One region of the Halomonas halophila genome, then DNA from elsewhere that is predicted to be linked to it. Evidence: predicted binding sites of a transcription regulator. Region 1 holds the regulator's gene; each other region holds the start of a gene.

Region 1 (7,916 bases):
CCACGACCAGTTCGAGGACCTGGAAGGCCCGGCGCATCGCATCCTGTTCGACGATGACGACCCGCCGCAAGGGCCAGGCCCAGCGCACGATGCGGGCGAGCCGAACGCCGCCCACGACCGTGACCGAACCCGGGACAAGGACAGCGACAAGGACGCCCGATGAACCCCACCGGACTCGACCTGCCACCGCTGGCCGCGGCCTTCGTCTTCGGCCTGCTCGGCGGCGCCCACTGCATCGGCATGTGCGGCGGCATCATGAGCGCCCTGAGTTTCGCCGTGCCGCCCAGCCTGCGCCATCCGGTCCGGCTCGGCGGCCTGCTGCTGGGCTACAACCTGGGGCGCATCGCCAGCTACGTGCTCGCGGGCGCCCTGGCCGCCGGGCTCGGCACCCTGGTCGGGCTGGCCCCCGGGGTGCGCCTGGCGCTGCAGGTGCTGGCCGCGACGATGCTGATCCTGATGGCGCTCTACATCGCCGACTGGTGGAAGGGGCTGTTGAGGCTGGAGGCCCTCGGCAAGCGCCTGTGGCGCCGCCTGGAGCCCCTCGGACGGCGACTGATGCCGGTCGTGACGGTGCCCCAGGCGATGGCCCTGGGCGCCGTCTGGGGCTGGCTGCCCTGCGGACTGGTCTACTCGATGCTGACCTGGAGCCTGGCCAGCGCCGATCCGCTGCGCGGCGCGGCGCTGATGGGCGCCTTCGGACTCGGCACCCTGCCGGCGCTGCTGGCCACCGGCCTGGCCGCGCGTCGGCTGGGCGGCCTGATCCGCCACCCGGCCACCCGCACCCTGGCGGCACTGACGATCATCGGCTTCGCCCTGTGGCAGCTGTGGGGGCTGTGGCCGGGCGCGATGCCCCACGAGGCCGGCCACGCCGGGCAGCACTGAACCGCTTTCGCCGTCGCGCTTGACCCAGCGCAACACCGCCCGCTTCCGCGACCGCTAGCCTGATGGCATGCACTCCCGGAATCCTGCCATGCCCGTCACCGCTCCTTCCGACTTCGGCGCCGACGACTACGCCGCGGCGCTGGCCGCCAGCAACGCCGACGCCCGTCCCCTGTCGCTGCATCTGCGCCTGCCGCTGCGCCACGATGGCGACGCGCGCGTCGATCACACCAAGGGCATGGACCCGTTCGAAGTCGACCTGGCCCGACTGGATCGCGAGATGGTGCTGGTGCGACGCTGCCTCGCCCCCGATCGACGGCTCGAGGCCCTGCACTGGGGCGGCAGCCTGCCCCCCTGGCTGAGCCTGTCGCGGATGAGCGGGCTGGTCGATCGGCTGGCCTCGCGCTTTCCCTTCGAATCGGGACATTGGCGCGACTTCACCGTCGAACTCGATCCCCGTGCCACGGATCTTCTCACCCTGCGCCATCTGGAGGCACTGGGCTTCAACCGCCTGAAGCTGGTCATGCGCCTGCCGAGGGCCGACCGCCCGGAAGCCCTGACGCGGCTGCAGTCACGCATCGAGCCGCTGCTCGACGAGAGCGTCCGCATGGGCTGGCACTCGCTGAACCTGGTGCTGATCGTGCCGCCGGCGACGCCCGAGCAGGAGGCCGCCGCGGCGCTCGCCACGCTGATGGCCATGACGCCGCCACGCCTCTCGCTGCGCCCGGACCCCGCCTGGCAGGAAGGCGAGTCGACGCTGCCGGCGACACTGCTGGCTCGGATCGAGGACCGCCTGGCCGGAAACGGCTATCGGTCGCTGGGAGGCGGGTTCTACGCCCGCCACGGCGCCGCGCTGGAGGACGCCCGGGCGCAGACGCGACGCGAGCAGGCCCGCGACCGGCTGGGGCTTGGCCCCGGTGCCATCTCGCGGCTGCCCGACGCCGTGGCCTGCAACGCCGGCTCGGCCGAGGACTATGCCGCGGCGCTGGATGAGGGGCGACTGGCCACCGCATCGGGGCACTGGTCGCGCTGCCGCCGTTCGGGCGCGGGACACGGCTAAGGGATGCTATGCCCGGGCGGGTGCTATCCGCCATAATGGGGAAGGCAAGCCCCGATCAAGGAGGACAGCATGCCCGATATCGCAGCCGGCAGGCGCCGCTCACTGCTGCACGAGACCCGCTGCCGGACCTGCAGCCTGAGTTCCCTGTGCCTGCCCCTGGCCCTCGAACTCGAGGACATCGATCAGTTCGATGCCATCATCCGCCGCCGTCCGCCGCTCAAGAAGGGCGAGTCGCTTTTCCGTCAGGGCAGCCCCTTCACCAGCGTCTATGCGGTTCGCTCCGGCAGCCTCAAGCAGATCACCAGCGAAGGCGGCGGCATGGATCAGCTGACCAACTTCTATCTGCCCAGCGAACTGGTGGGGCTGGACGGCATCGACGAGTCGACCTATCCCGGCTCGGTCATCGCGCTCGAGACCACCACCGTGTGCGAGATCCCCTTCGATCGCCTGGATGCCCTGTCGGAAAGCCTGCCGGAGCTGCGCGCCCAGCTCTACCGCAGCATGAGCAAGGAAATGCGCGACGACCGCCGCATGATGCGCCTGCTGTCGCGCAAGACCGCCGACCAGCGGCTGGCCACCTTCTTCGCCAGCCTCTCCGACCGCTTCCGGCGCCGCGGCTACTCCGCCTACAGCTTCCGGCTCTCCATGTCCCGGGCCGACATCGGCAACTACCTGGGGCTGGCCGTGGAAACCGTCAGCCGCATCCTGGGCCGCTTCCAGCAGCAGGGCCTGGTGGCCGTCTCCGGCCGCGAGGTGAACATCCTCGACCTGGACGCCCTGGCCGAGCTGGCCGAGGAAGAGGGCTGCCGCTGACAGCGCCAAGCGCCAAGCGCCAAGCGCCAAGCGCCAAGCGCCAAGCGCCAAGCGCCAAGCGCCAAGCGCCAAGCGCCAAGCGCCAAGCGCCAAGCGCCAAGCGCCAAGCGCCAAGCGCCAAGCGCCAAGCGCCAAGCGCCAAGCGCCAAGCGCCAAGCGCCAAGCGCGGCAGGATGATGTCATGGCCATTCCTGACGTCAACGAAGAAACCCACAGGACTCGACGTCCCGTGGGTTTCTCATTGGCTTCCTCGACATCTGCCGCCCGTTACTGAGCAGCCGGGCGCTTGCCGCTAGGCGCTACTCACTCGTTATGCAGATCGATGCGGTCGGCCTGCATCTTCGCCTGCTTGTCCTCCAGCCCGGCGAAGTCGAACAGCTCGCGGTCGGCCAGCTGCGAGGGGGCGACGTTGGTGACCGCCTTGAACATGCTTTCCAGACGGCCGGGATGCTTGGCCTCCCACTCGGCGAGCATCTCCTTGACCACCTGACGCTGCAGGTTCGGCTGCGAGCCGCACAGGTTGCAGGGGATGATCGGGAAGGCCATGCGCTCCGAGAACTCGGCAATGTCGGCCTCGCGGCAGTAGGCCAGCGGGCGGATGACGATGTTCTTGCCGTCGTCGGAGAGCAGCTTGGGCGGCATCGACTTGAGGCTGCCGCCGAAGAACATGTTGAGGAACAGCGTCTCGAGGATGTCCTCGCGATGATGACCGAGCGCGATCTTGGTGGCACCGATCTCCTCGGCATAGCCATAGAGGGAGCCGCGGCGCAGCCGCGAGCACAGCGCGCAGGTGGTCTTGCCTTCCGGGGTCTTCTCCTTGACCACCGAGTAGGTGTCGCGCTCGAGGATATGGTAATCGACGCCGAGCCCGTCCAGGTACTCGGGCAGCACATGCTCGGGGAAGCCGGGCTGCTTCTGGTCGAGGTTCACCACCACCAGCGAGAAGTTCACCGGCGCGTTGCGCTGCAGATTCCGCAGGATCTCCAGCATGGTGTAGCTGTCCTTGCCGCCGGACAGGCACACCATCACCTTGTCGCCCTCGCGGATCATGTCGAAGTCGATGATGGCGTTGCCGACCTGGCGCCGCAGACGCTTCTGCAGCTTGTTGAACTCGCGCTTGGCCTTGGCGTCGGGCGCCTCGGCGGACAGGGTCGACGGCTCGGCCGAAGCGGCCTCATCGGCGGGACGGGGATCGAAGGTCACGGCATCTTGCATGGTCGGGGCGCTGCCAGGGCAATCGGGGAAAGGGAAAGGGCGCCTATCCTACCACCCTGCCGCCAGGCTGGCGACGTGGCGCGCGTTCAGCCGCTGCGGCGCTCGAGCAGCGCGTCGCGGTCCAGCCGCAGGTGCATCAGGGCCGTGGTCACGGCGGTGCCCAGCACGCTGTGGCGCCCCATCAGCGGCACCTCGAGCTGCGCGGCGACCCGCTCGAAGGCCGGTGCCACCTCGAGCCGCGAATGATGATGGTAACGCTGGTAACGCTGGACCAGGTCGATGCCGGCATTGGGCAGGTCGAAGCCGAATCGGGCGCGCAGCGGGCGGTTCAGCAACGCCAGGTCGCGATCCAGCCGCCAGCCGACCAGCGGGCGATTGCCGACGAAGTCGAGCAGCCGCGCCAGGGCCTGGTCGAGCGTCACGCCGTCGTCGAGATCGATGCCGCGCAGGCCGTGACGCCGCAGCACCTCGGCGTCCACGCCTTCCGGGCGCGTCAGCCGCAGCTCCAGCGACTCGCTGGTCAGCACCCGATCGCCGCGCAGGCGCACCGCGGCGATCGCCAGCGGCTCGGCGCTGCGCACGTCGCCGCCGGTCGACTGCACGGCCAGCGCCACCAGCTCCTCCCCCGTATAGGGGCGGAACAGCCAGCCATACTGGCCATGGGCGTGGCGGTGGCGGTCGACCAGGCGGCGCAGGGTCTTGAGCATGTCGATGTCCTTGTCGTGTCGAGAGGCGGCGGCCGGCCACCTCAGGTGTATTCGAGGTGATAACGATGGGAAATCCGCTGCTTGAAGTCCTTGACGATGTGCAGCGCCTCGCGCAGCAGGTCACGCTCCAGCGACGACAGCGACTGGACCACGACCCGGTCTGGCTCGCCGCTCTCGTCGCCGCCGTCGCCCTCCAGCCGCGCCAGCTGCTGCTCGAGGCGCAGCTGGGTGAACAGCGACAGCGCCTCCCCCAGGTCTTCGGCGAAGCGCTCCTCGAGCCGCCCGTCGGCGGCCAGGGCATCGAGGCGATCCAGGGTGCCGGTGGCGAGGATGCCGCGCTCCAGCGCCATGACCCGCACGCCATGCACGATGGGAAAGATGCCGCCCTTCTTGATGTCGATGCCGTGCTGGGGCTTCTTCAGCGAGCCGAACAGGGTCAGCGGCGTGGAGAAGCGCATCACCGGCCGGGCGAAGTAGGAGAGCAGCAGCTCGTCACGGGAGGCCGCCTCGAACAGCGTCTCCCTCACCCGCTCGAGCAGTGCCGGATTGCCGGCCACCGCATGAGCGTCGAGCATGATCGCCAGCTTCATCAGGCTGTCGCCGTCGCGGGCCTCGACCCAGCGCGCGATGCGCGCCTTCCACTGGCGCTCGGTGCCCACCCAGTCCGGGTTGGAGACCATGATGTTGCCGGGGCAGCGCGGGTAGCCGAGCGAGACCAGGGTCTCGGTGAACTCGGCCATGCGCTCCATGCAGTCCGGCCACGCCAGGTCGTCGTCGAGGATCAGGCCGTTGTCCTGGTCGGTCTTGAGCATCTGCTCGCCGCGCCCCTCGCTGCCCATCACCATCAGGCAGCTGTCGCGCCTCAGGGACTCGGGCATCGAGAAGTCCCAGGCCTTGTGGATGATGCGACCGTTGAGCGCGGCCAGCAGCCCCATGGCGAAGCGCAGCTTCACGCCCTGGGCCATCAGCGCACCGGCGAGCTCGGCGGTACGGCGGCTGGCGGAGGCCAACTGCTTCAGGTCGCCGGCCTGCTCGACCTGCAGGCTGACCACGTGGCTGCGGCTGGAGAAGTAGCTGAGCACGTCGGTCAGCTCCACCACGCCCACCGGCGCCTCGTCCTCGACGATCACCACCCGCTCGATGCGCCGGCGGGTCATCAGCACCAGCACCTCGAACAGGTACTGATCGGGCCGGGCGGTGATCAGCTCCTCCCCGGCCAGCGACGACAGCGGTGTCTCCTGGCCGAGCCCCTCGAGCACCAGGGCGTCGAGCAGGTCGGTCTTGGTGACCATGCCCGGCCCGGCCTCGCCCTGCACCAGCAGGCTGTCGACCGCCTCGTCATGCAGCAGACGCACCGCCTCGGCGATGGTGGTCTCGCCGCCCAGGCAGCGCGGCGGGCGCATGCAGTCCTGGGCCCGCGCCAGCATGAAGCCGGCCATGGTCACCCCGCCGGCCGCGCGCTGCTCGGTCAGCAGCCGCGCCTTGTCGGCGAGACGCTGGCGGAAGAAGGCATCGAAGGCCGGATAGGCGTCGCACAGCTCGAGAAACAGCGCCCGGGGCAGCAGGTAGCACAGCGATTCCTGCTCGGCACGGAAGCGATAGCGACTCTGGCCATTGAGAATGCTGATGGCACCGAACAGATCGCCGCCGGTGTAGTGGCCGATGCGCTGGCGCTCGCCGGGCTGGGTGGTGTCCAGCTCGGCGACCTCGCCCTTGTGGATGAGGAAGACGTTCTCGCCGGGCTGCCCCGCCTCGAGGATGATCTCGTCGCAATCGAAGTAGGCCAGGTCGAGACCGCCGCGCACGCGCTCCCGCCCGGCCTCGTCGAGCAGGCTGAAGGGGGCGTGGGAGAGATCGACATCGACCATGGAAGCGGGTCCTCGTGCCGGGAATCGCCGCCCCGGATCGCGCACCGAACGGGGCATGGGCCACGCGCGAGACGAAGAACCGGGGACAGCAGGGCTCGGGTCCAGAGTAGCAACCCCCTCTCGCGACCAGAATCTAGACCATGGTGTTAGGTATTCCGCCGCAGGCCGACCCGACGAATCTCGGCTTTATACCAAAGTCATAGCCCACGACCGTGACCTCATGCGTCATGACGTTATGCCGAGATCGGATGCCGAGTCATCATTCGGACACGGGGATAGACGATCGTCCAACCTTTGCCGCCTCCTCTCGAGTCAAATCCTTCCAGAAGGTTCGTAATATATTGATTTACAACAAACTTACGATCACTAATTGAATCGTTTTACGCTCATGATACGAAAGTCTGCGATGTTTTTTCCGGCGTTGTTGACCAGCATTGACGATGATCATCGGGTGATGCCATCCCGCCGAGATGCGACCCCTCTTCGACGGTCACTTCATCATCCGGCACGCCGCCGCGGTCCGCTCGCCGGACACCGGGAAGGCCACGCGGCGACCCATGAATGCTGTGAGCAACTTCCCGACCCCAACAACAAGTGGAGAGCAATATCATGGCTGAAGAGACCCCCAATGCCGAGGCCTACTGGAAGGCCAACCTTAGATTGATTACCGGCTGTCTGGTCGTCTGGGCAGCCGTCTCCTATGGCGCGGCCATCCTGCTTCGACCGCTGCTGGCGGGCATTGCCGTGGGCGGCACCGACCTGGGCTTCTGGTTCGCCCAGCAGGGTTCCATCCTGACCTTCATCGGCCTGATCTTCTTCTATGCCTGGAAGATGAACCGGCTGGACAAGCAATTCGGGCTCGGGGAGTAACTCAGCATGAGTCAATTTGCCATCAACGTCCTGTTCGTCGGCGCCTCCTTCGCCCTCTACATCGGCATCGCCATCTGGGCCAAGGCCGGGTCGACCAAGGACTTCTACGTTGCCGGCGGCGGGGTGCATCCGATCACCAACGGCATGGCCATCGGCGCCGACTGGATGTCCGCAGCCTCCTTCATCTCCATGGCCGGCCTGATCGCCGCCGGCGGTTACGCCAACTCCACCTTCCTGATGGGCTGGACCGGCGGCTACGTGCTGCTGGCCATGCTGCTGGCCCCCTACCTGCGCAAGTTCGGCAAGTTCACGGTGCCGGAATTCATCGGTGATCGCTTCTACAGCAAGCAGGCGCGCATGGTCGCGGTGGTCTGCCTGATCGTGGCCTCGGTGACCTACGTCATCGGCCAGATGGCCGGCGCCGGCGTGGCCTTCTCGCGCTTCCTGGAAGTCGACGCCACCACCGGCCTGATCATCGCCGCCGTGGTGATCTTCTTCTACTCG
Region 2 (7,916 bases), 1.1 Mb from region 1:
CCGGCATCACCGGCCGCGAGGCGCTCTCCGACGAGGATATCGAGCGCATCACCGAGTTCCTGACCCGGGTGGTGATCAAGGGCTGCGGGGTGAAGCACCCCGCCGACCGCGCGCCGGCCGACGAGGCACCGCTTACTGAGCGGTGACCAGCAGCAGCACCGACAGCGCCGCCGACACCCACATCGCCGGGCGGATGTCCTCGAGGCGCCCGGTGGCCACCTTGATCAGCACGAAGCTCATGAAGCCGAAGGCGATGCCGAGGGTGATCGAGTAGGTCAGCGGCATCAGGATGATGGCCAGGAAAGCGGGAAAGGCCTGGTCGAAGCGCTGCCAGTCGATCTTTCCGATGGGGGCCATCATGAACAAGCCGACCAGCACCAGCGCCGGGGCGGTGGCGATGCCGGGGACCAGCGACAGCAGCGGCGAGAGGAACAGGAAAGGCAGGAACAGCAGCGCGATCACCACCGCCACCAGGCCGGTGCGGCCGCCCTGGGCGACGCCGGCGCCGGACTCGATGAAGGTCTGGGCGGCGCTGGTGCCCAGCGGTGCGGCGATCATCGAGGCGAAGGCGTCCACCGTCATCGAGCGCTTGAGGTTGCGCGGATTGCCGTCCTCGTCCTTGAGGTCCGCCGATTCCGACAGCGCCATGAAGCACGACAGGGCGTCGAAGAAGTTGGTGAACAGCATCACGAAGATGAACGGCAGGTAGGCCACCTTCAGCGCGCCGAGGATGTCGACCTGCATCACGGCGCTGAAGTCCGGCCAGGCGGCCAGGCCGTTCCAGGCCACCATCACCTCGTCGCCCCACAGCCGTCCCATGGGCGCGGCCAGCAGCGTGGTCAGGGCGATGCCCATGATCAGCGCGCCGTTGAAGCGCAGGATCACGAACACCGCGGTGGCCACCAGGCCGAGGAAGAAGGTGGCGAGATGGGCGTCCATGGTGCCGAGCGATACCAGGGTGGCGTCGCTGCCGACGATGAAGCCGGCGTTCTGCAGCCCGATGAAGGTGATGAACAGCCCGATGCCGCAGGTGATGGCATAGCGCAGCGAGGCGGGTATGGCCTCGATGATGGCGCGGCGGACGTTGAACACCGCCAGCAGGGCGAACAGCACCCCCGACCAGAACACGCAGCCCAGCGCGACTTCCCAGCTGAGGCCGGCGCCCAGCACCAGGGTGTAGGTGAACAGCGCGTTCATGCCCATGCCCGGGGCGACCAGGATGGGGTTGCGGGCGTAGAGGCCCATCGCCAGGCTGCTCATGAAGCTGATCAGCACGGTGGCGGAGAGCGCCGCGGAGAAGGGAATGCCGGCGTCCGAGAGCACGGCGGGGTTGACCACGATGATGTACATCCCGGCCAGGAAGGTGGCGATGCCGGCCAGGATCTCGGTCTTCAGCGTCGAGCCGCGGCGGGTGACGCCGAACCACCGATCGAGGAGAGGCAGGCTGGCCTGCCGCGAGGGTGCGTCCGCGTGGAGCGCCCCGTCGGCGCGGGGGGAAGTCTGTTGCATGCCGATACCCTGTTGTTGTTGTGGGTGGTGTGAGGCAGATTTTTTCTGACCTTTTGGTCAAGATCAGCGAAAACCAAGGCTAGCCGCTGGTTCGCCGGCGTGCAAGCGTCGGCCCGGCGGCACCCGGTCAACGCGTCATATGCCCGGGGCGTCGTGAACCGCGTGCCCCGCGGCGGAAGGCAAGAGCGACGACAGACGAGACGACAAGAGACGAGCATGACCAAAGGCGTGAATGACGCTTCTCCGGCCTGCCTGCCCATCGAGGCGAGGCTTGATGACATCCAGGCCGCGATGGCCGGGCATGCCCGCGCCCTGCTGGTGGCCGAGCCCGGCGCCGGCAAGACCACCCTGGTGCCGCTGGCGCTGCTCGAGGCCGACTGGTGCCGCGGGCAGCGCCTGCTGCTGCTCGAACCCCGCCGCGTGGCCGCCCGGCTGGCGGCGGGGCACATGGCCGATTCCCTGGGCGAAGCCGTGGGGCAGACGGTGGGCTACCGGATGCGCGGCGAGTCCCGCGTCGGGACCGAGACGCGTCTCGAGGTGGTCACCCAGGGCGTGCTGACGCGCATGCTCCAGGAGGACCCGCTGCTCGAGGGCGTGGCCGGGGTGATCTTCGACGAGTTCCACGAGCGCAGCCTCGAGGCCGACCTCGGGCTGGCGTTGACCCTCGACGCCCAGTCGGTGCGCGACGACCTGCGCCTGCTGGTGATGTCGGCGACCCTGGACGTGGCCTCGCTGACCGCCGTGCTCGGCGAGGCAACGCCGGTGATCGAGTGCGAGGGGCGTCAGTTCCCGGTCGCCACCCATCACCGGCCGCCGAATCGCTCGCTCAAGCCCCATGACGAGGCCGCGCGCCATCAGGCGGCGGTGGTCGCCGAGGCGCTGGCGGCCGACGAAGGCGATGCCCTGGTGATCCTGCCGGGCGTCGGCGAGATCCGCCGGCTGGCGCGGGCACTGTCCGATCGGCTGCCCGATGCCGCGATCCACGAGCTTCACGGCCGGCTGCCGCTGGACGCCCAGCGTCGCGCGCTGGCCCCCGACGCCGAAGGCCGCCGCCGGGTGGTGCTGGCGACCGCCATTGCCGAGTCGAGCGTCACCGTGCCCGGCGTGCGGCTGGTGATCGACGCCGGGCTGGAGCGGCTGCCGGTGTTCCAGCCGCGCACCGGCCTGACGCGCCTCGAGACCCGCCGGCTTAACCGGGCCAGCGCCGATCAGCGCCGCGGCCGCGCCGGCCGCCAGGGCCCCGGCGTCTGCTACCGGCTGTGGGCCGAGGAGCAGCCACTGGTGCCGGACCGCGAGCCGGAGATCCGCCAGGCCGACCTGGCCCCGCTGGCCTTCGAGCTGGCGCGCTGGGGCATCACCGAGCCGCAGTCGCTGTCCTGGATCACGCCGCCGCCGGCGGGGGCGCTTTCCGCCGGGCGCGAGCTGCTGCGCGGCCTCGGCGTGCTGGACGATGCCCATCGCCTGACGGCGCTGGGCCGCGCCTGCGCGCGCTGGCCGACCCACCCACGGCTGGCGGTGATGCTTCAGCGCGCGTCCGAGCTCGACGCGGCGGCCCTGGCCTGCGGCCTGGCGGCGCTGCTCGAGGGTCGCGGTGCCGACGACGAGCGCGACCTGGCCGCGGCACTGGAGAAACGCTTCGCCAGCCCCGGCGAGGATCGCGCCTGGCAGCGCGATGCCAAACGCCTGGCGAGCCTGATGGGCTGCCGGCTGTCGTCGCCGCGGTTCGAGGCGCTCGGCGAGCTGCTGGCGCTGGCCTGGCCCGAGCGCATCGCCCAGCGGCTCTCGCCGGGGCGCTTCCGGCTGGCCGGCGGCGGGCAGGGCACGCTGCCCGAGTCGCACCCGCTGGCCCACGCCGAGCTGCTGGTGGCGGTGGCCCTGGACGGCGAGGGCGGCGGCGGGCGGATCTTCCGCGCCGCGGCTCTGGACGAGGCGCGGCTGACGGCGCTGCATCCCGAGGCCGGCCAGTGGCGCGATCATCTCGAATGGTCCGACGAGCGCGGGCGGCTGGTCGGCGAACGCCGCCGTGGGCTCGGTGCCGTGGTGCTCGAGCGCCGGCCGCTGACGTCGCTGCCGCCGGAGGCCGCCCAGCAGGCGCTGCTCGAGGCGGTACGCCGGCGCGGGTTGCCGTTCGACGAGGCCACCGAGCAGCTGCGCGCCCGGGTCGCGCTGCTGCGCCGCACCCTGGGCGACGACTGGCCGGACTGGTCCGACGAGGCGCTGCTCGACGACCTGGACGCCTGGCTCGGCCCCTACCTGGCCGGGCTGTCGCGCCTCGACGAGGTCGAGGCGCTGCCGTTCGCGCGCATCCTCAGAGACGGCCTGGCCGGCGGCCAGTCGGCACGGATCGACGCCCTGGCGCCGACACACCTGACGGTGCCCAGCGGCTCGCGGGTGGCGCTGGACTATCGCGGCGAGACGCCGGTGCTGGCGGTGAAGCTGCAGGAGGTGTTCGGCTGGGAGGCCGCGCCGCGTCTGGTCGACGGCCGGGTCGCGCCGCTGCTGCATCTGCTGTCGCCGGCGCGGCGCCCGCTGCAGGTCACCGCAGACCTGACGAGCTTCTGGGCCAACGGCTACGCCGAGGTGCGCAAGGACATGCGCGGTCGCTATCCCAAGCATCCCTGGCCGGAGGATCCGTGGTCGGCCCAAGCCAGCGCACGGACCAAGCGGCGAAGCTGAGTCGTCCCCGGGGTCAGGCTCGACGGCGCCACAGCGCCTTTTCCCCCTCGACGATCAGCAGTACGGCCAGCGCAGTGGCCAGGATCACGACCCAGTGCATCGGCGCCAGGCCTGCGGCGCCGAACAGGCGTTGCAGGACGGGCACGTAGGTCCAGGCCAGCTGGATGACGGCAATCAGGCCGATGGCCACCCATACCGGACGACTGCCGAACAGGCCCCGCCATGAGAGCACCCCCTGGATCAGGTAGCGGCTGTTGACCAGGTAGGCGGCGGAGCCCGCGACCAACATGTTGACCGCACCGGATCTGGCCTGCTCGAGCGCGCCGCCTTGCATGTCGTGGATCCAGGTGAAAATGCCATAGGTGGCCAGCAGCAGCAGCGTCGAGACGAAGATCACCCGCCACAGCAGGAAGAGGTCCAGCAGGGCGGCGTCCGGTTTCCTTGGTGGGCGTCGCATCAGGTCGTGTTCGCCGGGTTCGAAGGCCAGGGCGAGGCCCAGGGTCACCGCCACGGCCATGTTGACCCACAGCGCCTGGAGCGGGCTCACCGGCAGCAGCGCCCCGCACAGCACCGCGACCATGATGGCCAGGCCCTGGGCGCCGTTGGTGGGCAGCAGGAAGGTGATGGTCTTGCGGATGTTGTCGTAGACCTTACGGCCCTCGCGGATGGCGGCGACGATGGTGGCGAAGTTGTCGTCGGCCAGGACCATCTCCGCGGCCTCCCGAGCCGCCGCCGTGCCCTGTCGCCCCATGGCTACGCCCACGTCGGCGCGCTTGAGGGCCGGGCCGTCGTTGACGCCATCGCCGGTCATCGCGCAGACCTCACCGCATGACTGCAGGGCCTCGACCAGCCGTAGCTTGTGCTCGGGGGTGGCTCTTGCGAAGACGTCTACCGTCATGACGCTGTCGATCAGCGCCGCCTCGGACATGCTCTCGATCTCGTGGCCGCTGATCACCCGGCCCGTGTTGGCGAAGCCCAGCCGCTCGGCGATAGCGCGCGCGGTGACGCCGTGGTCGCCGGTGATCATGACCGGACGAATGCCCGCGGCCCGGCACTCGGCCACCGCGGCGATGGCTTCCTCCCGGGGCGGGTCGAGCATGCCCACCAGACCCAGCAGTACCAGTTCCGACTCGGCGTGCTCGTCGGTCAGCTTCAGGCTTGAGGACAGCGGTTTCTCGGCCAGGGCCAGCACGCGCAGGCCCCTGTCGGACAGGGCATGGAGGCGTTGCTCCCAGAGAGAAAGATCCAGTGAGTCCTCGCCCCGGTCGGTGCGCACCCGGTGACACATCGCCAGCAGCCTGTCCGGCGCGCCCTTGACCAGCAGGCGGGGACTCCCTTCCATGTCGTGGAGGGTGGCCATGTACTGACGTCCGGCGTCGAAGGGGATGGCGTCGTGTCGGACATGATGACGGCGCGCCTGCACCACCGGCAGGCCGGCCTTGGCGGCGGCCACCACCAGCGCCCCCTCGGTAGGGTCGCCATGGATGCGCCATGTCTCGTCTTCGTGGACCAGCTCGGCGTCGTTGCACAGTACGCCGACGTTCAGGAAGTGACGCAGGGCATGCTGGTCATCGAGGTCGAGCGGGGCCGGGCTGGTCTCGCCGTCGTCTACGCGGTGGAATGCGCCCTCGGGGGCGAAGCCGATGCCGTCGAGGTGAAACTCGCCTTCGGGCAGCCAGATCGCCTGGGCGGTCATCTCGTTGCGGGTCAGGGTGCCGGTCTTGTCCGAGCAGATCGTCGATACTGACCCCAGGGTCTCCACCGCGGGAAGACGGCGGATGATGGCTCGCGAGCGGGCCATGGCCTGAACTCCCAGCGCCAGGCCGATGGTGACGATGGCCGGCAGCCCCTCCGGGATGGCCGCGACCGCGAGGCCTACCGCGGCCATGAACATCGTCGGCCAGGGACTCCCGTGCAGCAGCACGCCGACCAGCGCCGTGGCGATCGCGCATGCCAGGATCAGCGTTGCCAGTACCCGTCCGGCGCGGTCGAGCTGGCGCAGCAGCGGCGTGCGCAGTGGCTCGACCCTGCTCAGCAGCGCGGAGATGCGGCCGAGTTCGGTGTCGGCTCCGATCGCCACCACCAGCCCCCGGGCGCTGCCCTGCGCCACCAGGGTGCCGGCATAGGCCATGCTGCTGCGATCGCCGAGCTCGGCGTTTTCCGCCACCGCTGCGGTGCCCTTGTCCACGGGTAACGACTCGCCGGTCAGTGTGGCCTCCTGGTGACGCAGCCGACGTGCCTCCAGCAGGCGCAGGTCGGCAGGCACTCGATCGCCGCTCTCCAGCAGGACGATGTCTCCCGGCACCAGTGCCTCGGCAGGCACTTCCTGGCGGCGGCCGCCGCGCAGTACCTGGGCGCTTGGGGCAAGCAGGTCGCGAATGCGGGCCAGCGCCTGCTCGGCACGGCCTTCCTGGACGTAGCCGACCAGTGCGATGATGGCGACCACGGAGAGGATGGCAATGGCATCCACGATGGCGCCAAGGGCCAGGCTGCCGAGGGCCGCGACGATCAGAATGACGATCAGCAGGTTCGCGAACTGTGACGCCAGCCTGCGCCAGGCGGAGCGAGGGCGTGCCTGGGGCAGGCGGTTGGGACCGAAGCGTCGCTGGCGCTCGGCGACGGCCTCGTCGGTCAGGCCGCGCGGATGGCTCTGTTGGCGATCGAGGGCCTCTTCGGCACTCAGGGCGTGCCAGGATGTGGTCGGGGAGTGATAGGCGACGTCCATGCCTTGGCCTCCGTGGCGAGGGCGTGTGATGAGAATGCTGCAGCGCAGCGGAGGCGGCAAGTGGCGGACACGATTCGCTATCATGTCCGGTTCACCCCTTGACCTGGATCAATGCCATGAAAGACGCCGAACCCTGCCCCTGCGGCACTGGCCTGCCGCTTACGGCCTGCTGTGGCCGCTACCATGACGGAGAGCCGGCGCCGACGCCCGAGGCGCTGATGCGCTCGCGCTACAGCGCCTTCGCCCTGGGCCTGAACGACTATCTGCTGGAGAGCTGGGCGCCCGAGACGCGTCCGACGGCCTTGCCGGACGACGATCCGACCCAGTGGGTGCACCTCGAGATCCTCGATCACGGCGAGGACGGCGATACCGGCAGGGTGCACTTTCGCGCCACCTTCCGTGAGGGGCGCCGCTGGGGCGCTCTGGAGGAGCGGTCGCGCTTTCGGCGCGAGGCGGGCCGCTGGGTCTACGTGGACGGCGAGCCCTCGGTGACCCGGCTCAAGCCGGGGCGCAACGATCCCTGCCCGTGTGGGAGCGGGAAGAAGGGCAAGGCCTGCTGCGTTCGAGGCTAATCCCCCTGTTGGCCGGATGGCCGGCATGAAATACAACAGCCCCGCCGGTATATGCCGGCGGGGCTGTTGTGTCTTTCAGCTTCAAGCTTTCGGCTTGCCGCTCCCGGGCACCGCCCGGGTTCAGAGCATCATGGCGGCGAGCCAGCCGAAGCCGATCAGCGGGATGTTGTAGTGCAGGAAGGTCGGCACCACGCTGTCCCAGATGTGGTCGTGCTGGCCGTCGGCGTTGAGGCCGGCGGTCGGGCCGAGGGTGGAGTCCGAGGCCGGTGAGCCGGCGTCGCCCAGGGCGGCGGCGGTGCCGACCAGGGCGATGGTGGCCATCGGCGAGAAGCCGAAGCCGATCGCCAGCGGCACGTAGATCGAGGCGATGATCGGGATGGTCGAGAACGACGAGCCGATGCCCATGGTGATGAACAGGCCCACCAGCAGCATGA
Region 3 (7,916 bases), 870 kb from region 1:
CCCAGGCCATCGGCGAAGTCGCTGGCGCGCAGCTGCCGGCCGGGCACGTGGCTGCCGTCCTCGCGAACCTCGAGCTCCACCAGGCAGGGCATGTCGGTGTAGCGGCGCACGTAGTCGGTGAAATAGGCGCTGGGGTTGTCGAGATGGAATTCCTTGAGGATGACGTGGCCCATGGCCAGGGCCAGGGCCGCGTCGGTGCCCTGCTTGGCGGACAGCCACTCGTCGGTGAGCTTGGCGACCTCGGCATAGTCCGGGGTGACCGCGACGGTCTTGGTGCCCTTGTAGCGCACCTCGGTGAAGAAGTGGGCGTCCGGGGTGCGGGTCTGGGGCACGTTGGACCCCCAGGCGATGATGTAGCCCGAGTTGTACCAGTCGGCGGACTCCGGCACGTCGGTCTGCTCGCCCCAGGTCATCGGCGAGGCCGGCGGCAGGTCGCAGTACCAGTCGTAAAAGCTCATGCACACGCCGCCGATCAGCGACAGATAGCGGCTGCCGGCGGCGTAGGAGACCATCGACATGGCCGGAATCGGCGAGAAGCCGATGATGCGGTCCGGCCCGTACTGCTTGGCGGTGTAGACGTTGGAAGCGGCGATCAGGCCGTTGAGTTCGTCCCAGTCGGCGCGCACGAAGCCGCCCATGCCGCGGGCGCGCTTGTACTGCCTGGCCTGGGCCGGGTCCTCGACGATGGAGGCCCAGGCGTTCACCGGGTCACCATGCTCGGCAAGGGCCTCCCGCCACAGCGCCAGCAACGGCTTGCGGATCAGCGGATGTTTCAGGCGGTTGGCGCTGTACAGGTACCAGGAGTAGCTGGCCCCGCGCGGACAGCCGCGGGGCTCGTGGTTGGGCAGGTCCGGGCGGGTACGCGGATAGTCGGTCTGCTGGGTCTCCCAGGTGACCAGGCCGTTCTTGACGTAGATCTTCCAGCTGCACGACCCCGTGCAGTTGACCCCGTGGGTACTGCGCACCACCTTGTCGTGCTGCCAGCGCGCGCGATAGCCGTCCTCCCAGTCGCGGGTCTCGTCGCGGGTCTCGCCGTGTCTCCCGGCGAAGTCGTCGGGGCGGCGGGTCAGGTACTTCAGGCGGTCCAGAAAGTGACTCATGGATGCTCTCTCCTCAGCGGCTCGGCGAGGCGGTTGGCGTCTGCGCCGCGTGCTCGGGCGCCTGCAGGCGGATCTCGGCGTGGCGGCGGGTGTAGTAGAACCAGGTCAGGGCCACGCAGATCGCGTAGAAGGCAATGAAGCCGTACAGCGCCATTTCGGCCCCCCCGGTCAGCGCGATGGAGCTGCCGAAGGTCTTGGGAATGAAGAAGGCCCCGTAGGCGGCGATCGCCGAGGTGAAGCCGATGGTCGCCGCGGCTTCCTTCTCGCTCTGCTGACGCTGAGCCGCCTCGTCGAGGGTCGGCATCAGTCGCGCCACCTCCTGGCGGAAGATCTCGGGAATCATCTGGAAGGTGCTGGCATTGCCCACGCCGGTGAAGAAGAACAGCAGCAGGAACATCGCGAAGAAGCCCCAGAACGCGCCCGGCTGGTCCTTGATCCCGAGGAAGAACAGCACCCCGGCCACGCAGGCGATCATCGCCGCGAACACCCACAGGGTGACCCTGGCCCCGCCGAAGCGGTCCGAGACCCAGCCGGTGCCGGCCCGGGACAGGGCGCCCACCAGCGGCCCCAGGAAGGCGAACTGCAGCACGTCGACCTCCGGGAACTGGTTCGACGCCAGCAGCGGGAAACCCGCGGAGTAGCCGATGAAGCTGCCGAAGGTGCCGGTGTAGAGCACGCACATCAGCCAGTTGTGCTTGCGCTTGAAGATCACCGCCTGATCCTTGAAAGAGGAGCGGGCACTGGCGATGTCGTTCATGCCGAACCAGGCCGCCACGGCGCCGAGCAGGATGAACGGCACCCAGACGAAGCCGGCGTTCTGCAGCCACAGGCGCTCACCGTCGCCCAGCGTCTGCGGCTCGCCGCCCAGCGCGCCGAACACCCCGGCGGTGATCGCCAGCGGGATCAGGAACTGCATGACGCTGACGCCCAGGTTGCCCAGCCCGGCATTGAGCGCCAGGGCGTTGCCCTTCTCGCGCTTGGGATAGAAGAACGAGATGTTGGCCATGCTCGAGGCGAAGTTGCCGCCGCCGAAGCCGCACAGCAGCGCCAGGATCAGCATCACCAGATAGGGGGTGTCGGGATTCTGCACCGCGAAGCCGATCCACAGCGCCGGCAACGCCAGCGAGGCGGTCGACAGCGCCGTGAAGCGCCGGCCGCCGACGATCGGCACCATGAAGCTGTAGAAGATGCGCAGCGTGGCGCCGGACAGTCCCGGCAGCGCGGCCAGCCAGAACAGCTGGTTGGAGGTGTAGTCGAAACCCACCTGGGGCAGCTTGGCCACCACCACCGACCACACCATCCACACCGAGAAGGCCAGCAGCAGATTGGGAATCGAGATCCACAGGTTGCGGGTGGCGATGCGCTTGCCCTTCTCGGACCAGAAATCCGGATCCTCCGGGCGCCAGTCCTGCAGCACGAAACGGCTGGGCGTGGCGAGCTCCGGCAGGTCGGTGACCTCCCGGCCGGCCCGCCACTCCTGACGGCTGGCACGCAGGATGGCGTAATGCATCCACACCAGCGCCGCGGCGGACACCGCGAACAGCAGCATGAAGCAACTCTGCCAGATGCCCGCCACATCGTTGAGCATGCCGAAGGTCAACGGCAGGAAGAAGCCGCCCAGGCCGCCGATCATGCCCACCACCCCGCCGACCGCGCCGACGTGCTGCGGATAGTAGCTGGGGATGTGCTTGAACACCGCCGCCTTGCCCAGCGACATGAAGAAGCCCAGCACCATGATCAGCACGACGAAGCCGACCAGGTTCATGGCGAACGAGAATTCCAGGATGTCGTGAACGCCCTGCACGCGGTAGCGGGTCGGCGGGTAGCTGAGCAGGAAGGTGCAGGCCACCGAGGCGATCAGGGTCCAGTACATCACCCGCCGCGCGCCGTAGCGGTCGGACAGCCAGCCGCCAAGGACGCGGAAAAGCGACGCCGGAATGGTGTACAGCGCGGCGACGATGCCGGCGGCGGTGATGCTCAGGCCGTAGACCTCGACCAGGTAGTGGGGCAGCCACAGCGCCAGGGCGACGAAGCCGCCGAACACGAAGAAGTAGTACAGCGAGAAGCGCCACACGCGAACCTCGACCAGCGGCGCCAGCTGCTGCCTGAGCGGCACGGCCTCGGCGCGGCGACGCTCGCTCTGCGGATCGGTCCGCGCCAGCAGCAGGAAGGCCACGCCCATGATCGCGATCACCGTGGCGTAGACCAGCGCCGCCCCCTGCCAGCCCAGCGCCAGCAGCAGGAAGGGGGCGCCGAAGTTGGTCACCGCGGCGCCGACGTTGCCGGCCCCGAAGATCCCCAGGGCGGTGCCCTGGCGCTCCTGCTCGAACCAGGCCGAGGTGTAGGCCACGCCGACGATGAAGGAGCCCCCGGCCAGGCCGACGCCCAGGGCGCCGAGCAGCAGCATGGGGTAGCTGGTAGCGAAGGTCAGCAGGTAGACACAGGCCGCCGTGGCCAGCATCAGCAGGCTGAACACCCAGCGCCCGCCGAAGCGGTCGGTGAGGATGCCCAGGAACAGGCGGCTGATCGACCCGGTGAGCACCGGGGTCGCCATCAGCAGGCCGAGCTGGGTGTCCGACAGGGCGAACTCCTGCTTGATCTGCAGGCCGAGAATGGAGAACAGCGTCCACACCGCGAAGCACAGCGTGAACGCCAGCGTGGACAGGAACAGGGCGCGATTCTGGGCGCGCCTGGTCGATGGGGCGGGGTTGGCCATGATCTCCCCCTCTGGCTCGGTGAAAGGCTTCCGGGAGCGCCCTTCCACCGGACCGAAGGTGCGAAAGACGCGGTAGGAGGACCTTAGCGCCGGCGGTGAGGCGAGGCCGTTGACCTGGGTCAAGGCGCTTCGGAGCGCCATCCCCGACCCTAGCCGTGTCTACCTCTTTGGAGGTAGCAGGAGTTTTTTCACAACCCACTGATTCAACTAGCATTTGCTTCTGCCGCCCGGTGTTGCACCGGGCGTGGTGACAAAGGCGACTCTTTGGAGGTAGGCGGCGCCCCTGGCGCGATGCCGGATGTCATGCCCCGTTCCCTGTCCTTCCGCGCCGGCCTGGCGATGGCCGGCATCGTGCTGCTGGCGCTGACCAGCATGCTCGGCTCGATCATCATCGCCGAGAACGCCCGTGGCGACGCGGCCGCCATCAACCAGGCCGGCGCCCTGCGCATGCAGGCCTATCGTCTGCTGAGCACCACCCAACGGGCCGATGCCGACAGCGAGGCTCGCCGGGCGCAGATCGCCGAACTCGAGCGCAGCCTCGCCTCGCCGGCGATCACCGGACGCCTGGCGGACGATCCACGGCATCCGCTGAACCGCCAGTACCGCACCGTCATCGCGCAATGGCACGACCGGCTGCGGCCGCGGATGCAAGCGGCGGGCGTTCCGGCCACGCTACCGGTCGGCGACTTCGTCGACCAGGTGGACCGCCTGGTCGACCAGCTCCAGCGCGAGGCCGAGTCGCGAATCCAGCTGATGCGCCTGTTCCAGGGGGTCATCCTGTTCCTGACCCTGGGCCTGGTGTTCCTGGCCATGTACAAGCTGACCACCGATGTCATGCCGCCGCTGCGTGACCTGCTCAGGGTCGTCGATCGCTCACGGCGCGGCGACTTCAGCGGCCGCACCCGCTACGCGGCCGACGACGAACTGGGCCTTCTGTCGCGCACCATCAACCAGATGAACGACAGCCTGTCCCGGATCTACGGTCAGCTCGAGGCGCGCGTCGAGGCCAAGACCGCCGAGCTCGAGCGCAGCAACGAGACGCTCGAGGTGCTCTACCAGGCCGCGCGCCAGCTCAACGGCGCCCCCATCGGCGATGCCAGCTACCGCCGGGTGCTCGAAGACCTCGCCGCCGTCACCGGTCTGGGCCCCGTCACCCTGTGCCTGAGCCAGAGCGATGCCGAGCGCGCCTACCTGCGGCTCTCCACCCGACCCGACGACTGCCCCGACTTCTGTCGCGCGCCGGCCTGCCAGCCCTGTCTCGACGGCAACGGGGACACCCCCTGGGTGTATCGGGTCGCGGTGAACGAGGCGGGGCGGAACTACGGGGTATTGCTGCTCGAATATTCGCCCGAGTCGCCGCCTCGGCGCTGGCAATGCGACCTGGTCGAAACCATCGCCGGTCTGATCGCCACCTCGCTATCGCTCTCCCAGGGCTACGCCGAGCAGCGCCGGCTGGCGCTGATGGACGAACGCGCGGTGATCGCTCGAGAACTGCACGACTCGCTGGCCCAGTCGCTCTCCTACCTGAAGATCCAGGTCTCCCGCCTGCAGGCCCAGGCCCGGGCCGGCGGGGCCCATGCCGACACCGAGGCGATCGTCGATGAACTGCGCGAAGGCCTCAACGCCGCCTACCGTCAGCTCCGCGAGCTGCTCAACACCTTCCGCCTGAAGATGTCTGACGCCGGGCTGGAGGCTGCCCTCGAGGAGACGGTGCGCGAATTCGTCCGTCGCGGTGAGCTGTCCCTTCGCCTCGACTACTGCCTCGATCACTGCCCACTGTCACCCAATGAGGAGGTGCATACCCTGCAGATCGTTCGCGAGGCGCTGTCCAACGTCGTCCATCACGCCCGGGCGAAGCGCTGCGAGGTCAGCCTGAGCACCGACGAGGCGGGCCGCGTGGCGGTCAGCATCCGCGACGACGGCGTCGGTCTGGGGGGCACATCGAACCAGCCGGAACACTACGGGACCATCATCATGCACGAACGCGCCGCCAGCCTGAGCGGTCGCCTCGAGCTGCACGAGCCGGCCGAAGGGGGCACCGAGGTCAGGCTGCACTTCACGCCTCAGCTCCACCGAGAGACGACGGCCACCTCATTGCCGGGAGACACGCCATGAGTACCGCGATCCTGATCGTCGACGACCATCCGCTGTTCCGTCGGGGGGTGCGCCAGCTGCTGGAGATGGATCCCGAACTGGCGATCGCCGGAGAGGCCGCCGACGGGGAAGCCGCCATCGAGGCCGCGGGCCGCCTGTCCCCGACGCTGATCCTGATGGACCTGAACATGGCGCGGCGGGATGGCCTCGACGCCCTGCGCGCGCTGCGCGAGTACGGCGTCGAGGCTCGCATCGTCATGCTCACGGTCTCCGATGCCGAGGAGGACGTGGTCGCTGCCCTGCGCGCCGGCGCCGACGGCTATCTGCTCAAGGACATGGAACCCGAAGACCTGCTGGCGGCGATCAAGGAGGCCGCTGAGGGGCGCATGGCGGTCAGCCCACGCCTCGCCGGCCTGCTGGCGAAAGCACTGAGCGGCCCTCGCCCGGAACCGGGCGAGAACCTGCTGGACTCGTTGACCGCCCGTGAAGGCGAGATCCTGGCCGCCCTGGCGGAAGGCCTGAGCAACAAGCTGATCGCCCGTCGACTGGCGATCAGCGAGGGCACGGTCAAGGTCCACGTCAAGCACCTGCTCAAGAAGCTGGGGCTGCGCTCACGGGTCGAGGCGGCGGTGTGGGCCGTGCAGATGGGGGTCGAGAAGTAGCCCGGAGCGTCCTGCGGGGCACCTCAGTCGTCGTCATCGATGATGTCGCCGATCCAGGTCAGGGCCGCGACGCTGGCCGGCAGCCCCAGGGTCGGAACGCCCAGCAGCGCGACCTGCTCCAGCGCCGCCGACGACTCGCCCTCGGCCAGGGCACGACGGACATGGGAATGCACGGCGCCCTCGGAGCCGGCGCCCACCGCCAGGGCCAGCTTGACCAGACGGCGAGTGCGGGCATCCAGCGGCCCGCTCTCGGCACAGGCCTTGCCCAGCGCCGCATAGGCGCGCCATACCTCCGGGTGACGTTCGGCGACCCGGCCGGCACCGGCGGGAAGTTCCTGTCTCGGCATGTGGGACTCCTTCTGACGACGAATGACGCCCACAGTATAGGAAGCCACGTCTCAGGCCAGCCAGGACCAGGGACTATGGCGGATGGCCGCCCCGACCACGAAGGCGAAGGCCAGCAGAGCGGCGCCGGCCGCCAGCCCGCGGATCACCGGCGTGCGCCCGCGCTTGATGGCCACGCTCCCGAGCCCGATGTAGACCAGCAGCCCCAACAGCTTGGCCGCGAGCCACGGCTGCTGGTGTGGCCATAGCGAGAGCCCCACCATCATCCAGACACCCAACCCCAGCAGGGCGCTGTCGACCAGGTGCGGCAGCCCGCGAACCCAGCGACGCGCCGGCCTGGGCGACCCACGCACCGACCACCAGGCCCGGAGCATGAACAAGGCCAGGCTGAACCCGGCGATGCTCATGTGAAGATGCTTGATCAGCAGATAGTGTTCCATGGAAGGGGCCTCGACGACTGGCCGGACTCGGTCGCTTGTCTTCGCGCCTAGCCTGCCTTTCCGTCGCTGCGCGCCGAGCTCAGCGGGACCGCGTAGTGCAGCAGGAAGATCGCATAGGCCAGGCACCACAGGATGATGGTCAGGCTGTAGGTCAGATGCGTGATACCCGGCAACGCGGCCAGCAAGGGGCCACGCAGCAGGCCGGCCACGGCCAGCAGGCCCAGCGCCACCCCCATGCCCGGCAGCGTCACGATGGGGCGGCCGGTGTGCCCCAGCGAGACCCGCGCCATCATCGCCAGCATCATGGTCCCCATGGCCCCGACGGTCAGCGTGTGCACCGCCAGCTCGACGCGAAAGGCGCCGAGCGCCGCCAGCGCCCACATGCCCAGGCCCAGCGGGAGGGCGGCATAGCTGACATGAAGCCCCCAGAGCAGCGGCTCTCGCCACGTACGCAGCCCGCCCCAGCGCGCCAGCCGCAGCGCATTGGCCAGGGCCGCCAGGGCCAGCGCCCCCGCCATCACGCCCTCGGGCGGCGCCATCCCCGGCAGGACGGCGAGCT

What was found. The regulator FNR, encoded in region 1, switches genes on or off when oxygen is low (the NO sensors DNR and NnrR bind a similar motif). The targets are predictions, from matches to a motif close to TTGATNTANATCAA.
Region 2: QWG60_RS07840 (cation-translocating P-type ATPase) is a predicted target of FNR. The motif match lies at 7,009-7,022, and genes of this name have one in related genera.
Region 3: QWG60_RS00715 (nitrate/nitrite transporter) is a predicted target of FNR. The motif match lies at 3,926-3,939, and genes of this name have one in related genera.

What each region holds. Positions count from the first base shown of each region.
Region 1 is NZ_CP129121.1:2,850,883-2,858,798, forward strand. It holds gene ccoS (cbb3-type cytochrome oxidase assembly protein CcoS) at 1-163, shown strand, start outside; gene QWG60_RS13445 (sulfite exporter TauE/SafE family protein) at 160-882, shown strand; gene QWG60_RS13450 (oxygen-independent coproporphyrinogen III oxidase) at 971-1,939, shown strand; gene fnr (fumarate/nitrate reduction transcriptional regulator Fnr) at 2,009-2,752, shown strand; gene ttcA (tRNA 2-thiocytidine(32) synthetase TtcA) at 3,056-3,967, opposite strand; gene QWG60_RS13465 (3'-5' exonuclease family protein) at 4,054-4,674, opposite strand; gene QWG60_RS13470 (putative nucleotidyltransferase substrate binding domain-containing protein) at 4,716-6,542, opposite strand; gene QWG60_RS13475 (DUF4212 domain-containing protein) at 7,152-7,412, shown strand; gene QWG60_RS13480 (sodium:solute symporter family protein) at 7,419-7,916, shown strand, end outside.
Region 2 is NZ_CP129121.1:1,706,596-1,714,511, forward strand. It holds gene QWG60_RS07825 (TetR/AcrR family transcriptional regulator) at 1-146, shown strand, start outside; gene QWG60_RS07830 (NCS2 family permease) at 133-1,509, opposite strand; gene hrpB (ATP-dependent helicase HrpB) at 1,726-4,185, shown strand; gene QWG60_RS07840 (cation-translocating P-type ATPase) at 4,199-6,910, opposite strand; gene QWG60_RS07845 (YchJ family protein) at 7,027-7,482, shown strand; gene QWG60_RS07850 (Na+/H+ antiporter family protein) at 7,603-7,916, opposite strand, start outside.
Region 3 is NZ_CP129121.1:156,761-164,676, reverse strand. It holds gene QWG60_RS00720 (nitrate reductase subunit alpha) at 1-1,100, opposite strand, end outside; gene QWG60_RS00715 (nitrate/nitrite transporter) at 1,114-3,816, opposite strand; gene QWG60_RS00710 (histidine kinase) at 4,120-5,931, shown strand; gene narL (two-component system response regulator NarL) at 5,928-6,572, shown strand; gene QWG60_RS00700 (carboxymuconolactone decarboxylase family protein) at 6,596-6,919, opposite strand; gene QWG60_RS00695 (SirB2 family protein) at 6,971-7,357, opposite strand; gene QWG60_RS00690 (NnrS family protein) at 7,405-7,916, opposite strand, start outside.